2 regions of the Paenibacillus sp. FSL E2-8871 genome follow, and region 2 is predicted to be linked to the other one. Evidence: riboswitches for the same ligand, from Rfam matches in the RefSeq annotation. Region 2 holds a riboswitch; the other holds the start of a gene.

Region 1 (8,273 bases), 2.4 Mb from region 2:
TTCATCCCGTACAGACCGATTTGTATACAGGATTTTACATGGATGACTTCCCGCGAACAGTAGGTATAGCGGCGGATCTTGCTCATAAAGGGAAACGGTCCTATGAAAGTAACTCGCCATACGCGATTGTTGTTAGCGGCACGCTGTTTGAAATACAGAGAACATTGTACAACACGATGCTATTCGCTTCTTTACTGGTGGGTACTGTCTTTTTCATTGCAGCAGGCAGCTTCCTTTACTTCCGGCTCTATACAGATCTAGATCATGATCGTCATCAATATTCTACATTGTCCAAAATGGGACTTACAGATCAAGAGCTAAACCGAATTGTAACGATACAATTGTCGTTGTTGTTTTTTGTTCCGGTTGGGGTAGCCATTTTGCATAGTGTGTTTGCCTTTATTGCGCTTCAGCGGTTGTTTTACTTATCTATTGCTGTGGAGACCGGGGCGGTGTTATTGGGATATTTGGCTGTCCAGGGACTTTACTTCTTTTTTATTCGCAGCCGTTATTTACGCAACTTGAAGAAGAACTTGATCTGAATAATGGGGGTTACGAAATGCAAGCATGGATTACAGATTTTATGGAGCAGTTTGGTTACTTTGGTATTTTCCTGATGCTCGCTTTTGAAAATATATTTCCACCGATTCCTTCCGAAGTGATCCTTCCTTTTGGCGGATTCATGACAACCACAACGAATTTGACCATTCCTGGTGTAATTATTGCTGCTACGCTTGGCTCACTGCTGGGTGCAGTGATTCTCTATTATATCGGTCGTTTGTTGGATGTAAATCGCTTGGAAAAGATCGTTGAACGCTGGGGCGGCCTACTCCGGATTAGCAAAAAGGACATCCACAAGGCTGACGCTTGGTTTGACAAATATGGCTATTGGACCGTACTATTTTGTCGGATGGTTCCACTAGTGCGTAGTTTGATTTCGATCCCTGCAGGGATGTCGGGCATGAAATTTGGAGTGTTTATGATCTTCACAACGATTGGTACGCTGGGATGGAATCTATTGCTGGTGCTTATTGGTGCGGCATTGGGTGAGTCCTGGGAAGACATCGCCATGTATATGGATATGTACTCCAACGTAGTGTACGTGCTTCTTGCAGGTGGAGTAGTGATCCTTGGGTATTTGTTCTTCCGCAAGCGCAGCCGGAAAATGAACACCGAAGGTTGAGCCGAGAAGGACTTATAGATAAAAGTTATGATTAAAAGGAGGAGAACAAATGGAGCTATTAACGATTATTAAAGCTATTATTTTGGGAATTGTTGAAGGATTGACTGAATTTGCTCCGGTATCCTCCACAGGTCATATGATTATTGTTGATGATATGTGGTTAAAATCGACAGAGTTATTTGGGCAATATACGGCCAATACGTTCAAAGTGGTTATACAGCTGGGGTCAATATTAGCAGTTGTAGTTATTTTTAGAAATCGGTTCATTGAATTGCTGGGCTTAAAGCGTTTCAGCCGCAAGCAGTTGGATCCTGTAACCGAGCAACAACCACAGCTTGAAAAAGGCGGCCACCTGAAGCTTACACAGGTGCTTGTAGGTTTAGTGCCAGCAGGCGTGCTGGGGGTTCTGTTTAATGATTATATTGACGAGCATTTATTCTCTACATCCACCGTGTTAATCGGTCTAGTAGTCGGTGCTGTATTAATGATTATTGCGGATCTATTCGGACCAAAGAAGATTCAAACGGAGAGTGTCGATCAGATTACATATAAGCAGGCGCTAGGTGTTGGTCTGGTCCAGTGCTTCTCCTTGTGGCCGGGATTTTCTCGTTCCGGGTCGACGATTTCTGGTGGTGTTCTTCTGGGTATGAGTCATCGCGCTGCTGCTGATTTCACGTTTATTATGGCTGTTCCAATCATGGCAGGCGCCAGTTTACTCTCACTGATGAAGAACTGGCAATATTTCACCATCGATGCCCTGCCGTTCTTCATTGCAGGTTTTATCAGTGCCTTTGTATTTGCACTATTATCGATGCGTTTCTTCTTGAAATTGATCAACCGGATTAAGCTTTTACCATTTGCTATATATCGCATAGTACTTGCTGCAGTAGTATATTTCGTGTTTTTCTAAATCCGTTATAAGGAATCGATATAACAAAAGCCCCCGTAATCTATTGCAGATGACGGGGGCTTTCACGTATGATGACATCAGATTTAAGACACTCACTTTATCCTTATAATTCTCGCATAAACGCTTACCGTCCTTAAAAGGACGCTGAAGGCGTTTTAGCAATTAAATTATAAGAAAGTAAAAGTTTCACGAAATACTTTCTTATAATTCTCGCATAAACGCTTACCGTCCTTAAAAGGACGCCAAAGGCGTTTTAGCTTGACAATATCGGAGACAGGTGCTTGCCGGAAATTAGTAATTCGGTAGGCTTAATAGGGAAATTCGGTTTGAAGCCGATGCGGTCCCGCCACTGTAACGGAAGAGTCCATAGCAACATATGTCACTGGCAATTTACTACTGCTGGGAAGACTGCTAAGGATGTTGACACCGCTAGCCAGGAGACCTGCCTGTTTCAACAGCACTGCTACACCTACGGAGGATAGGAAGGTGTTAGACGTTAACCATAGGTATATTATGGGCGTCTTTCCCTTTGACTTTTTTAGGGAAGGGCGCTCTTTTTTATAGGAATGCAAGTGATATCGAGTCCAAAATAAGAAGATGGAGAAGGGGAGCTGCAAAGTGACGAACAAAGTAAAAGTAAGCAATCTTGGCTATCCAAGAATCGGGAAAAACCGCGAGTGGAAGAAAACGTTGGAAGCCTTCTGGGCGGGAAAAATAAATGAGGAAGAGTTCCGTTCTGAAATGACAGGAATTCAGCTTCAGCATTTGAAGACTCAGCAGGAGGCAGGAATTGATTTAATTCCGGTAAATGATTTTACGTTCTACGATCATGTGCTAGATACAGCTGTAATGTTCGGGATCGTACCTCCACGTTATGCGTATGATGGTGGCGACATTGGGCTTGATCTTTATTTTGCGATGGCTAGAGGAAATGCTGAGGCTACCGCTTGCGAGATGACTAAATGGTTCAATACGAACTATCATTACATCGTTCCAGAGATCGGTGCACAAACGCCGCGTCTGACCGAGAATAAACCACTGGCAGCTTATCGTTTTGCCAAGTCCCAAGCGGGAATTGAGGGTAAACCTGTGGTTTTAGGCCTTTATACATTCCTTAAGTTGTCAAAAGGTTTTGCATCTGCGGATATTGCGAAGATTGCTGCTCGGTTTCTTCCGGTTTACGTTCAGCTGTTGCAGGAACTGAAGCAAGAAGGAGTAAGCTGGGTACAAATTGATGAACCAGCGATTGTTACAGGAATTAATGAATCAGAATTATCCTTACTTCACTCGATTTACACAGAAATTGCTGAATCCGTGCCTGGATTAAATATTATTCTGCAGACTTACTTTGAAGCTGCTGAACCGCTGGAGGCACTGTTCAAGCTTCCGGTACAAGGTTTAGGTCTTGATTTTGTCCATGATGGCGGGACGAACCTGGCATCGATTGAACGTCTTGGCTGGCCTGAGGATAAGTGGCTGGGAGCGGGTATTATTGACGGACGCAACATCTGGCGCTCAGATCTGGATGCTAAGCTGCAGCTAATCGAGAAGCTGAGTGTACATGTATCACTTGATCGTCTTATTATACAGCCTTCTTGCAGTTTGCTGCATGTTCCGGTTACTGTTCAGGGTGAGGTGAAGCTGAAGGCCACCGTCAAGGCTGCTTTAGCTTTTGCTGATGAGAAGCTTAGAGAGCTTGGCCTGCTTGCTGCAGCCTTAGAGGGTACAGCAGAAGCTGCTGCTGCGTTGACGGCCAGTCGTGAAGCCCTTACTGCCTTCCGTGCACTTCCTGAACGCGGTCGTAAGGATGTGGCCGAGCAAGTTCTCGGACTTACAGATTTACCAGACCAACGTAGCCTACCTTTTGCTGAGCGCCTGAAGGTGCAGCAGGAGAAGTGGCAGCTGCCACTTCTGCCAACGACAACAAACGGAAGCTTTCCACAGACCGTAGAAGTGCGCCAGGCAAGGTTGAAATGGCGTAAAGGCGTATGGAATCAAGAGCGTTACGACGGGTTCGTTCGTGAGCAGATTGCAGATGCAATCACTTTCCAAGAAAAGCTGGGTCTGGATGTACTCGTGCACGGTGAGTTCGAAAGAACCGATATGGTGGAGTTTTTCGGGGAGAAGTTGGATGGTTACTTATTTACTAGTAATGGCTGGGTTCAATCCTACGGATCACGCTGCGTTAAGCCCCCAGTTATTTATGCGGATATAGCTTTTATCCAGCCTATGACTGTAAAAGAAAGCGTCTATGCTCAGTCGTTAACTTCCCTTCCTGTTAAAGGTATGTTGACTGGTCCTGTTACGATTCTCAATTGGTCTTTCGTACGTGATGATCTTAGTCGGGAAGCAGTAGCGAATCAAATTGCCTTAGCGCTCCGTCATGAAGTTAAAGCTTTGGAGGATGCAGGCATAGAGATGATTCAAGTAGATGAACCGGCTATCCGTGAAGGACTTCCTTTGAAGGCGGAAGATCATGAGGCATACTTGAATTGGGCGGTGAAATCGTTCCGTATCGCGACGAATCATGTGAAGGCTACGACACAAATTCATACCCACATGTGCTATAGCGAATTTAATGACATAATAGACTCCATTTCAGCGATGGATGCGGATGTTATCTCTATTGAGACTTCACGTAGCCATGGGGAACTGATCGTTAGCTTTGAGGAGCAGGAGTATGATAAAGGAATTGGTCTTGGTGTATATGATATCCATAGTCCACGGGTTCCTGCAGTAGAAGAGATGACAGCTAATATTGATCGTGCGCTGCGGGTGCTTGATCCTGAACAGTTCTGGATTAATCCGGATTGCGGTCTTAAGACACGTGGCTGGCAGGAGACAGAAGATGCACTTCGTAACATGGTAAAGGCTGCCGCTATTGCAAGAGAAAATGCAGGAGTTAGTGCTTCCAAATAACATAAGAGGTATACAATAAATCATAGCCGGGGAATTTCTCCCTGGCTTTTTATTTCAGCCACTTGATAATAATTCTCATTCTTGATAGAATGAGAAAAGAAAAGAAGGAACCGTGGAGGGTCCCTTCAAATCATCACCTTATTTGCTTTCGAAAGTCTTGCAATCTGTTTCTTCTGCACGTGTAGGTTCTTGGGAGCTGTGGAAAGCTACAAAGATAGAATCAGCACTGCATTTGTTCTCTTCTGCCCAGTGGGTGCAGGAGTTAACTTCGCAAATTACGTCTTTTGCCATGAGGGTTCACCTCCCCTTTTGTAATAGACAGCATTATTAAAAAACTTCTCTGTTCAACAAGGTGGAGCTTGTCCGAACAGAACCGTGTTCTGCCCTCATTCATTATGAATAGAGGGTTTTTGGTATTTTTTTACGTGGTTAGACGTGGTAATTGTACCAAATAAAGTGCGTGTAAGCAAATGGGTTATTCGAATGGATATGTTGTCCCATATGTCACTAGAAGTGGTTTGACTAGAAGAATCTCTCAGCCTGTATACAACAGTGCTTCTGTATAATAGCTTAAACTAAAAGAGTTGCAGAAATGCGACTCTTTTTTTTATTTTGAGAACATAATTCATAAGAAACTGTACACAATTCCATTTTTCAGTGCAACCTTCCAAGTTTTGGAACGTCTTAGTAAAGAGTTACGGAAGAGATCTGCTTAGAACAAGACATTCCGTAACGATATTATGATCCATGCAAGCGGTATCTATTACATTTTTGGAGGAATGAGAATGCGTAAATGGGGTCTGCATTACTTATGTTTATTAATTCTTGCGGTAGTCTTGGCGGGTTGTGGCTCAGCGGATAGGAATTCAGCGGCAGATAGTTCGGCAAAAGAAAATGGTAGTACGAGTAACGACGCAGCAGTAGAGGTACAGTCGCAGAACTCGATGGCCTCAACAGCGAATCAAAGCACTTCGGCAGCTCCTGAGGCAGAAGCAACTGGCAGCGAGAACTTGGCTGTAAAGGGCTCCACATCAGAAAATACAGTTCAAGCAAGTGCAGGATTTACTGGTAGCGATGTAGTAGCGGGCTTGAACAAGAAGCTGATCTATAAAGCGAATCTTAACATGGAAGTAGAAGACTATGGAAAAGCACAGACTGAAATACGTAATTTAGTAACCATGGCCAATGGATATATTATTGAGTTTAATGAAAATATGTCACAGTACGAGCAAGGTGGGACGTTTATCCTTAAGGTACCTGCCTCCGGATTCTCACCTTTTCTGAATAAATTAGAACAAGTAAAACACGAATCTCTACAGCGCAGCATTCAAGGTCAGGATGTCTCTGAAGAGTACGTTGATCTGGAGTCACGTTTGAAGGCAAAGCAGCTAATGGAAGCACAATATACAGAGTTTATGAAAAAAGCAACGAAATCCACTGATCTGGTCGCCTTCGCGAACGAGCTTGGTTCGATTCAAGAGAGCATTGAACAGATTAAAGGTAGAATGCGTTATATCAATCAGAATGTATCCTTTTCTACAGTAGAATTGAGAGTGTATCAGACGGATGAAAGCATTGCTGTCAAAGAGAAGAAGGAGCAAGGGCCGTTACTGGAACGTGCTTCAGATGCTTTAAATGGAAGCTTAAATGCACTATCTGTGATGTTTCAGTGGATTGTCGTTATCCTTGCAGGAGCGTTACCGATACTTATCGGGGCTGCCATTATTTTAGCTATTGTATTAGTTTCCCGTAAAAATATTCGTGAGCGTCGGGAGCAGCAGACCGAGAGAATTCGTCAGCGAAATAAGGAGCTGAACAGAGAGCAAGCCATCCCTGCGGCAACAGAGCCTAAGGAGGCAGTTTCAGAGGATAATTCGAAGGCTAATAAGGACTCAGAGGACTCAAAGAAAGATTAGCGCTACAAGCATAAGAATAATGTATAACGTGAAACTTATACTTTCTTATATTTTAAGAGAAAAAAACGGTTGTCATCCTAAAAGGACGACAACCGTTTTTTTTATGTGCTGAGGATTGATGTTTAGGCAGGCTGGAAGAGTACGCGATACTCCCCGTATCCTTCCTTCTCCAAATCCTCTTTCGGTACAAATCGTAGCGCCGCCGAATTTATGCAGTAGCGTAAACCGTTTTCTCCGGGACCATCGTCAAAGACATGGCCTAGATGGGAATCCGCTACTTTGCTGCGCACTTCAGTGCGGACCATCAAATGACTGAGATCCGTCTTTTCTTTCACAGCGTAGTCCCGGATGGGACGAGTAAAGCTTGGCCAGCCGCAACCGGAATCGTATTTATCCTGCGAGCTGAATAACGGTTCGCCAGATACGATGTCTACATAAATACCATCTCCATGGTGATCCCAAAAATCATTTCGGAAAGGAGATTCTGTTGCACTGTTCTGAGTGACTTCATATTGAAGAGGGGTTAAACGTTCTTTCAAACTTTGTTTGTCCTCTTTATGTGTCCAGTGGGTTTCGATAAAATCCTCTCGGCCAGAACCTTTACGATAACGTTTGTAGTGGCCTGGATTCTTATGATGGTAGCCTTGATGATATTCTTCGGCAGGATAGAAGGTGGTTGCCGGGAGAATCGGGGTTACAATCGGACTAGAGAATCGACCGCTTGCTTGCAGAGCTGCCTTGGAAGCTTCTGCTTGTTCTTTTTGTTCCTCCGAATGGGTAAAGATTGCTGTTCCGTAAGAAGTCCCGCGATCATGGAATTGTCCACCTGCGTCGGTAGGGTCAATTTGCTGCCAGAACAGCTCAAGTAACTTGCTATAAGGGAAAATATCTGGGTTGAACGTAATTTGTACAGCTTCAACATGTCCTGTCGTTTCAGAACAAACCTCTTCATAGGTTGGGTTCACTGTATGACCGCCGGTATAGCCAGAGACGACACTAATGATACCTGGCAATTCTTCGAACGGCGAGACCATGCACCAGAAGCATCCACCTGCAAAGGTTGCTTTTTCCGTCTTGGTATTTATATGGTTAGTCTGATGTTCACTCATTGATATCCCTCCATTCACATAATGCAATTAAATAGATCACAATTTAATTATAAAGCAAATACTAACTGCCTGCCAGTTAGTAACCGATAAGTTCTTTCGCTATCGGCTGTTCTTCGCTTCTTGAGAGCGCGGACGCAAGCTCAGTCCAGCGATAATTAGCACAGCGGCATAGGCGATGATGGCAATAACCGCACTTACAGGGTCCTGAAACAGATGATCCCCAAGGAAAGCGTATA
Region 2 (8,273 bases):
TAAAGGCGCTTCACACAAAGGTTTTCCTTTAATTTTAAAGTAACTTTATCCAACCTAATATCGATATCCATAATGGAATACTTAGAATCAAACCAAATACCATTCCACGGCGGAGACTTCCTTCCTCATTCATCCTAATTCTCCCTTTATATAAGTCTGAAACATTATTTTTTATTATTACAATTTTAATATATTTTATTCTTTCTAATTTAGTTGTGAATTAAATCACATTGGACTAGCTGTTTAGAAATACCATTGATTATTTTTGGAATATCGGGGTAGAATACGAATATACGTTCCTATTAGAGGTGATGAGATTCATGAATAGAGCTGAAAGCAGGGACAACATGCTGGTGAAATCTTATTTATTGCTTCCGATGATTTTATCAGCTTTCGAACGGGACTCCGCCATTCTATCTGCACATTTACGAACACCCACCCCCTATCTGGAGGTTCTTGAAACAGCCGCAGCAGTTGCTACAACAGATCTAAGAGATGTTCGTTCAGAGATGAGAAAACGGGGAATCAAGGTTTATGAGCAGAACAGACTTAACACGGGGATAGAAGCCAAATTTATATGTCGTGGCTACCATGAACGAATGCTGCTGTTAAACGACATTGTCGCTGCCCAAGCTGCCATTCATATGCGCAGATATCTCGGTCTGGATATTTCATCTTTTAAGAGCTATGAAGAGCAGTATCAGATTAAGTGAAGTAGCGAAGAAGCTGCCCCCCTCCCCCATTTAATTAGCGAACAAAAAAATAGGCCTTACCATGGGAGTTGGCAAGACCTGAGAGATTTATACCACAAAACACTGGGGGGTGTTTGGTGTCTTCAATATATACCTTGAACCTGAAAATAAGATGATGCTCACATGAAAATTACATTAAAAAACTTCAATTCGTAGCTTAGGCTATCCGATTGATAGTTAGCCACGAGTGCTTTGAACTAATCGTTTCAAAATGATATAGTGAGTTCGTTGCTCGCAGGATGACTTGATAGCAGGTTGAAAACATAATAAAGTCGGGACCTGAGTACGGAGCGACAACAGGCGTTTGCCTTTTCGTTGAATATTTTCTGAAGGAGGGTACTAGCCCATGAGTGATGAAATCTGTATACCACCTGGCATTCAGCAGAAGGACACTAGCTTTGGCTACACCTTGTCTATCATTAGTGGTAAATATAAAATGACTATTCTCTACTATCTCTCTGAAAACAAGATCGTGCGGTTCAATGAACTGCAACGGGGTATCGGCACAATACCTTTTAAGACGTTAAGCGTTATGTTGAAAGAACTGGAAGCCGACTGTCTCGTCAGGCGCGAGGAATTCCCCCAGATTCCCCCTAAAGTTGAGTATTCCTTGACCGAGAAGGGCCAATCGCTTATTCCGGTGCTGGATATGATGTGCACTTGGGGAGAGAAAAACTTCGTTCCAGCCGCGCAAGAGATAACCATACCTTTTACGATTTAACGACAACTTATGACAAAAGCAGCATTTCCATTAATGAAAATGCTGCTTTTTGTTTCAATTCTAATTACATATTTTCGATAAATTCAACATAGCCTTGCGAACTGATATCCAATTTCTTTAAGTAATCCGTACTTCCTACCGTCTCAGATTCCGTGCCATAAATGGCATAGAAGGAACGATAATCAGCGTTGCAGTACAAAAAAGTCGTGTCAAAGGGAGATAAAATACGGTCAAGCCCGTAGCCGAGTTTACCTTCTTCACTAAAGTCTTTTGCACTTCCTCCGGCAGTTACAGCTAATGCGATTTTTCGATTTCTTAATTTATCACTCTTCGAACCATATGCCCATCCGTAAGTAAATACTTCGTCCAGCCACTTTTTAAGCAGAGGTGGACTACTAAACCAGTAGACAGGGAATTGTAAGACGAGCTTATCATGCGCTTCAATCAGTTGTTGTTCCTTTTCCACGTTGATTTTTTCATCGGGATAGGCTTTGTACAGCTCGTGCACCGTATATTTGTCTGGATATTTACGGAGTTCTTCGATCCAGCGTTTATTAACGACGGATGTTTCGATGTTTGGGTGCGTGACGACAATAAGTGTTTTCAATGGTGTATCCTCCATGTTTGAATCAGATTTAGGACTTGAGTATACCTCCCACCATGCCATCGCGTAAGTATGCACTTTTAGTTCACGTACTTACCTAAAGGTAAGCACTGCAACCTGCCTGCACGTATGATTGATGTATAGTCTTCGGGGCGAATCTCGTCTTCGGTGTACACCAAATATCACACAAGAGAGACTGGGTCATTCCCCCATTTTAATTGAGTAAAGGTTAGACGAATGTTAGAAGATAGGTGATTTCAAGACAAATGGCACGGTCCCGAAATCCCGGAAACCGTGCCATTGCGCAATTCTTAGATATGCTGGTGAAGGGAATTGAACCCCCGGCCTACGCATTACGAGTGCGTTGCTCTACCCCTGAGCTACACCAGCTTAAGGCTGATTTTTCTGTCAAACAAAAAATATTATACAACTTTCAGCCAGAAACGCAAGCCTATTTCTCCCTATTTCCCTACTCTCCCAAACTGCTATTCCACCTGTAGTTTACGCTCCACAGACTCCAGCTTTCCACGGCTAGTGGAGGGTTTATCGCGGCGGTCGTCTATTTTAAGTGAGGTAGAGACACGCTCTGCACCTGCGGCAAAAGGAGACTCGTGCAGCGCTTCGACTGCAGCAAAAATACGCTGAAGAGGCCCTTCGATGATTGTACCCATGGATGTAAGCTCATAAGTAATCCCTTCTACCGTCTTCAGCACTCGCTGCATATCCGCAACATAGCTGCTAAGGCTCGTACTACCTGTTCCAATCGGAATAACGGTTACTTCAGCAATAGGCATGAGAATACCTCCTCGGAATTTTAAAGTATGTGTCTCCTTCTATTGTAACAACTCCACCGCTCTCCCACAAATGATCTCAGCTTTATTATGCCCCTTCTTCTTTCCCCAAAATTCTCCGAAATATGACTTTCGCCACAAGTATTTTTTCTAACATGAATTCTAGGGTCATCTGCACTACATTTATGGACTCTTTGTGGCATCTTTTCGGACAATTTATGAATCATTTTTTATATGCCTGTGGATCAATTGTGGATTACTTATGGACAGCCTGTGGATCATTTGTGGAGTACTTTTGAAGAACCCGCTCCCCGCGCGGGTTTTCTAAAAAACTGTTTACAAACACAACATCTTGGGTTATTTTTATCTAACGACAACAAAATATAGTGGAGACAGGCGCTTTGATCCTTTATCGGAATTAGAGCTTAATAGGGAAGTACGGTGAAAATCCGCTGCGGTCCCGCCACTGTAACCGGATGCCCCTTACAAGCTTTTAGAAGCTTAAGATGGGCAGATCTCCTGGCAGAAGTCACTGAGGGGTAAGAGCCCCCTTGGGAAGGCGCTGAGAGGTCCTACGGAAGCCAGGAGACCTGCCTGTTTCGACGACACCAACTATGAGTGCCTGCGAGGAACAGGAACGGTGTCCGCATGCGGTCATCTTCTTAGAGGCCACTACAAATATCTGTGTGGATATTTACATAACGCATCGGGCATTTTCTGCCATCCTCGCTAGAGGATGCTTTTTTTATGAGATCACAATGAATATACGGCCGCTCATGCGGCCCCACTTCTTAATGATAGGACGATAGACTGAGAGGAGAGCTATACAATGACGTTGTTGGAGAGACAATTTAACGGTACAACAAATGCACGAGAAGTTCTTTTAGAAGAGCTCATTGATTTAGGACGCGATATTATCGACAGCCGGGATTTGGACTTGCTGCGCGAGAATGCCAATTTGAACGGAGAGAGTTTCTCCGGTAAAATGAGCAAGTTCGGCAGTGAATATTCAAAATGGTACGCCCGCAACTTTACGATGCCGCCGCAGCTAGTGCAAGCCATTGATGACAATGTCGTCTATGTGCATGATCTGGATCAATACGCAATCGGAACGACTAACTGCATTTTTATCCCGTTTGATAAGCTTCTCCGCGAAGGCTTCAACACCGGCAACGGCAGTGTTCGTCCTCCGAACTCCATAATGACAGCTATGTCACTGGTAGCAATTATTTTTCAATCCCAGCAAAATGCTCAATATGGCGGCGTATCCGCCAATAAGCTCGACTATGATCTTGCACCTTATGTAACCAAATCCTTCGCTAAGCTGTTCCGCAAGGGTCTGGATTATTTTGATGAGGGACAAGCTAATGATTCTTTGGGCGAGATTACAATGAGTCGGACCGATCTGGCGGAGTTATATCCAAAAGCGTTTCGTTTTGCACTAAAGGAAACCGAAATCGAAACCCTGCAAGCGGCTGAAAGTATGGTACATAATCTCAACACCATGTCCAGCCGATCCGGTGGGCAAATTCCGTTTACCAGCATCAATTATGGTACTTGTACTTCACCAGAAGGTCAGCTTGTGATCAGCTCCCTGCTAACAGCAACGATGAACGGACTTGGCAGCGGAGAAACACCTGTGTTCCCGATTCAAATCTTCAAATGCAAGCAAGGAGTCAATCAACAGCAAGGCGATCCTAACTATGAATTGTTCCTAAAAGCGGCGGAATGTTCTGCACGCAGACTATATCCGAACTTCGCTAATCTGGACGCTCCGCTAAACTTGCAGTATTATGATCCAAGTGATCCTGATACGGAATTTGCTACAATGGGCTGCCGCACCCGAGTGCTCGGTGACCGTTTTGGGCGTAATCATTGCTCCGGGAAGGGCAACCTTTCCTTTAATACACTGAATCTGGTTCGGCTCGGTCTGGCACACGGCACAGTAACAGGCCGACGTACCGTCGCAGACGAAGCTGGCTTCTATGAGGATCTAAATCACTATATGGATATTGCGCTGGAAGGACTTCTTCATCGGTTCCACATCCAAAGCGCGCAAAAAGCTAAAGCATCCGATTTCATGATGCGAGAAGGCGTCTGGGAAGGCGGCGAAAATCTCGCTCCTGAAGACTCTGTAGGCGAACTGCTGAAACATGGTAGTCTGTCGCTTGGCTTCATCGGTATGGCGGAATGCATGAAAGCCATGTACGGCAAACACCATGGCGAGGATATTGAAGTCCATGCCAAGGCTGTGGCTATCGTGCGTCACATGCGGGAGTATTGCGACCTTAAAAGTGAGGAACTTAATCTCAACATTACCTTGTTCGCAACACCAGCAGAGGGCCTGTCCGGCAAATTCACCAAGATTGATCGCATGGTACTGGGTTCTATTCCGGGCGTAACTGACCGTGAGTATTATACGAACTCTTTCCACATCCCTGTATACTACGATCTAGGTGCTGCTCAGAAGATCAGCTTGGAAGCTCCTTTCCATGAATACTGCAATGCCGGGGCTATTTCTTATGTCGAATTAAATGGCAATGCCCGCAGCAATCCATCTGCTTTTATCAAAATCATTAAATATGCACTAGAACAACAGGTCAGCTACTTCAGCATTAACCATCCGATTGACCGCTGCTCCAGCTGCGGATACGAAGGCGTAATTGGGACAAACTGTCCTTCCTGCAACGCACATGAGAATGACGTGCACATCCGTCGTTTGCGCAGAGTTACAGGTTATTTAACTGGCGACTATCAGACCCGCTTCAATGCCGCCAAACAAGCCGAAGTACGGGATCGCGTTAAGCATCTATGAATATTTGCGGATACTATCCGGAGTCGATTAACGAGGGAGAGGGCATGCGGGCCGTCCTCTTCATCAGCGGCTGCCGTCATCGTTGCCCGGGATGCTTTAATCCCGAGACATGGAACTTTAAATATGGAGAAGTCTTCACCTTAGAACGTCAACATGAAATCATTGCAGAAATCGCCGCTAACCCTTTGCTGGATGGTCTAACACTGGCAGGCGGCGATCCTTTTTTCTCGGCAGAAGAGGTACTTGGGTTCATTCATGAGCTTCGCGCCGTGCTCCCTGGCTTCCCCATCTGGATTTACAGTGGTTATACGTATGAGGAACTAACCGCCCTTCCCGGTTCGCCGGAGTGGAATCTACTTACACAGTGTCAGGTATTAATAGATGGACGTTTTATAGAAGAATTGAAAGATACTACACTTCCTTACCGAGGAAGCTATAACCAACGCATAATCGACATTCCGGCCAGTACGAACGGCTCGGAGGTCTTTCTGTGGCAGCCTACTGCGCTATAATATATCAATTTTTGATATTCAAAATTAACCCAAAATAAGAAGGGATGAAATAACCATGCCACAATTCGTAGTAAAACCAGACAATCGCCAACTGGCTTTTGATGAGAAGCGCCTTTCCGTATACGCCGACCGTATCTTGGAAGGTCTTGATCAACTAAATAAAGAAACATTGCTACGGGGAGTAATTTCCAAACTGCGTCGTGACTCCGTAAGCGGAGAAGAAATTAGCAATGCCTTCACCATGAGCGCTCTAGAGCTTGTAACGAAAGAAGAGCCTACTTGGAAGTTTGCAGCTGCCCGTGCCCTTCTGACTACCCTTTATAAAAAAGCAGCCGTTCATCGCCGCTATAAAGCTTATCCAGAAGAGCCTTACGGTGAGCTGTACCCGCTAATTACGGATCTCGTAAAAAAAGGAATCTATCGTGAAGAGCTTCTAAGTCATTACACCAAAGAACAAATTATCGAACTAGGTGGGTGTATCGATTATACACGCGATCTTTTGTTTGACTATATCGGTCTGCTTACGCTATCCGACCGTTATTTGGCGCATGATTTTGACGGCCGTGTAATGGAGCTTCCGCAAGAACGTTATATGATTATCGCCATGTACCTCATGCACCGTGAGCCAGCCGAGAAACGTCTTGAGCTTGTAAAAGAAGCTTACTGGGCTATGAGCAACATCTACATGACAGCTGCTACCCCTACAATGTCCAATGCCGGCAAAAAGGTCGCTGGACAGCTCTCCAGCTGCTTCATCGATACGGTGGACGATTCCCTAGAGGGTATCTTTGATTCCAATACAGACGTAGCGCGCCTTAGCAAAATGGGCGGCGGTATCGGCGTCTACCTTGGTAAAGTACGGGCACGGGGTTCGGATATCCGTGGCCATAAGAACACTAGCTCCGGCGTAATCCCTTGGATTCGCCAATTGAACAATACAGCAGTCAGTGTAGACCAGCTCGGAACACGTAAAGGTGCAGTCGCTGTCTACCTTGATGTATTCCATAAAGATATTCTCGCTTTCCTCGATCTTAAACTAAATAATGGTGACGAGCGTATGCGTGCACATGACGTATTCCACGGTGTAACCCTGCCGGACTTGTTCATGGAAGCCGTTGAATCACGCAGCCACTGGAACCTCTTCTGCCCTCATGAAGTGAAGAAGGTTATGGGCTGGACGGATGAGAACGGTCGTCCGCTTGGTCTGGAAGACTTCTACGATGAAGAGCTTGGTAAAGGCACTTTCCGTGAAAAATATGCTGAAGCTACAGCCAATCTGGAATTGTCCCGTATTACTGTTCCTGCGATCGACATCATGAAACGGATTATGAAATCACAGCTTGAAACAGGTACTCCGTATATGTTCTACCGTGATACGGTTAACCGGACGAACCCGAACCGTCACCAAGGTATGGTCTTCTCTTCCAACCTGTGCACAGAAATTATGCAGAATCAATCCGCTACCGTTATTGAACAGGAAGAATTAGTAACCAAAGATGGCAAGACCCGGATTGTTATCTCCAAAATCCCTGGCGATTTCGTAGTCTGCAACCTGAATTCGATTCACTTGGCACGTGCGATTCCAGCTGGTGTGCTGGAAAGACTTGTACCTATCCAAGTACGTATGCTGGACAACGTAATCGACATTAATAATATTGAAGTTCTGCAAGCACAATACACGAACAGCCAATACCGCGCAGTGGGTCTCGGCACATTCGGCTTGCATCACCTATTGGCACTCAAGGGCATTCGTTGGGAATCTGATGAAGCCGTAGAATATAACAACCATTTGTATGAACACATCAACTACCTGTTGGTACGTTCGAGCATGGAGCTTGCCCGTGAAAAAGGCCGTTATCCGAAGTTCGCCGGTTCCGATTGGGAGACAGGTGCATACTTTACTTCACGTGGCTACGTTAGCGGTGAACAAGAAGGTAAATATGTAACGACTGAACAATGGCGCGAGCTGCAAGAAGAAGTGGCTAAAGACGGTGTTCGTAACGCATGGATGTTCGCGATTGCACCGAACGGCTCCACATCGATTATTGCCGGCTCCACAGCCAGCATTGATCCTTTGT

What was found. A riboswitch is a leader RNA that binds a small molecule or an ion and turns the genes downstream of it on or off. The one in region 2 is predicted to bind cobalamin.
Region 1: another riboswitch for cobalamin. It lies ahead of metE (5-methyltetrahydropteroyltriglutamate--homocysteine S-methyltransferase); the one in region 2 lies ahead of NYE25_RS23425 (anaerobic ribonucleoside triphosphate reductase).

What each region holds. Positions count from the first base shown of each region.
Region 1 covers NZ_JBBOBV010000001.1:2,752,418-2,760,690, reverse strand. Annotated here, with positions in the region: gene NYE25_RS12715 (ABC transporter permease) at 1-542, shown strand, start outside; gene NYE25_RS12710 (DedA family protein) at 560-1,183, shown strand; gene NYE25_RS12705 (undecaprenyl-diphosphate phosphatase) at 1,233-2,093, shown strand; cobalamin riboswitch at 2,352-2,557, shown strand; gene metE (5-methyltetrahydropteroyltriglutamate--homocysteine S-methyltransferase) at 2,712-5,012, shown strand; gene NYE25_RS12695 (DUF1540 domain-containing protein) at 5,151-5,303, opposite strand; gene NYE25_RS12690 (DUF4349 domain-containing protein) at 5,798-6,928, shown strand; gene msrA (peptide-methionine (S)-S-oxide reductase MsrA) at 7,051-8,037, opposite strand; gene NYE25_RS12680 (TVP38/TMEM64 family protein) at 8,137-8,273, opposite strand, start outside.
Region 2 covers NZ_JBBOBV010000001.1:5,179,071-5,187,343, reverse strand. Annotated here, with positions in the region: gene NYE25_RS23450 (hypothetical protein) at 321-713, shown strand; gene NYE25_RS23445 (winged helix-turn-helix transcriptional regulator) at 1,099-1,473, shown strand; gene NYE25_RS23440 (NAD(P)H-dependent oxidoreductase) at 1,538-2,080, opposite strand; tRNA gene NYE25_RS23435 (tRNA-Thr) at 2,396-2,467, opposite strand; gene NYE25_RS23430 (MTH1187 family thiamine-binding protein) at 2,563-2,871, opposite strand; cobalamin riboswitch at 3,246-3,480, shown strand; gene NYE25_RS23425 (anaerobic ribonucleoside triphosphate reductase) at 3,698-5,683, shown strand; gene nrdG (anaerobic ribonucleoside-triphosphate reductase activating protein) at 5,680-6,195, shown strand; gene NYE25_RS23415 (ribonucleoside-diphosphate reductase subunit alpha) at 6,251-8,273, shown strand, end outside.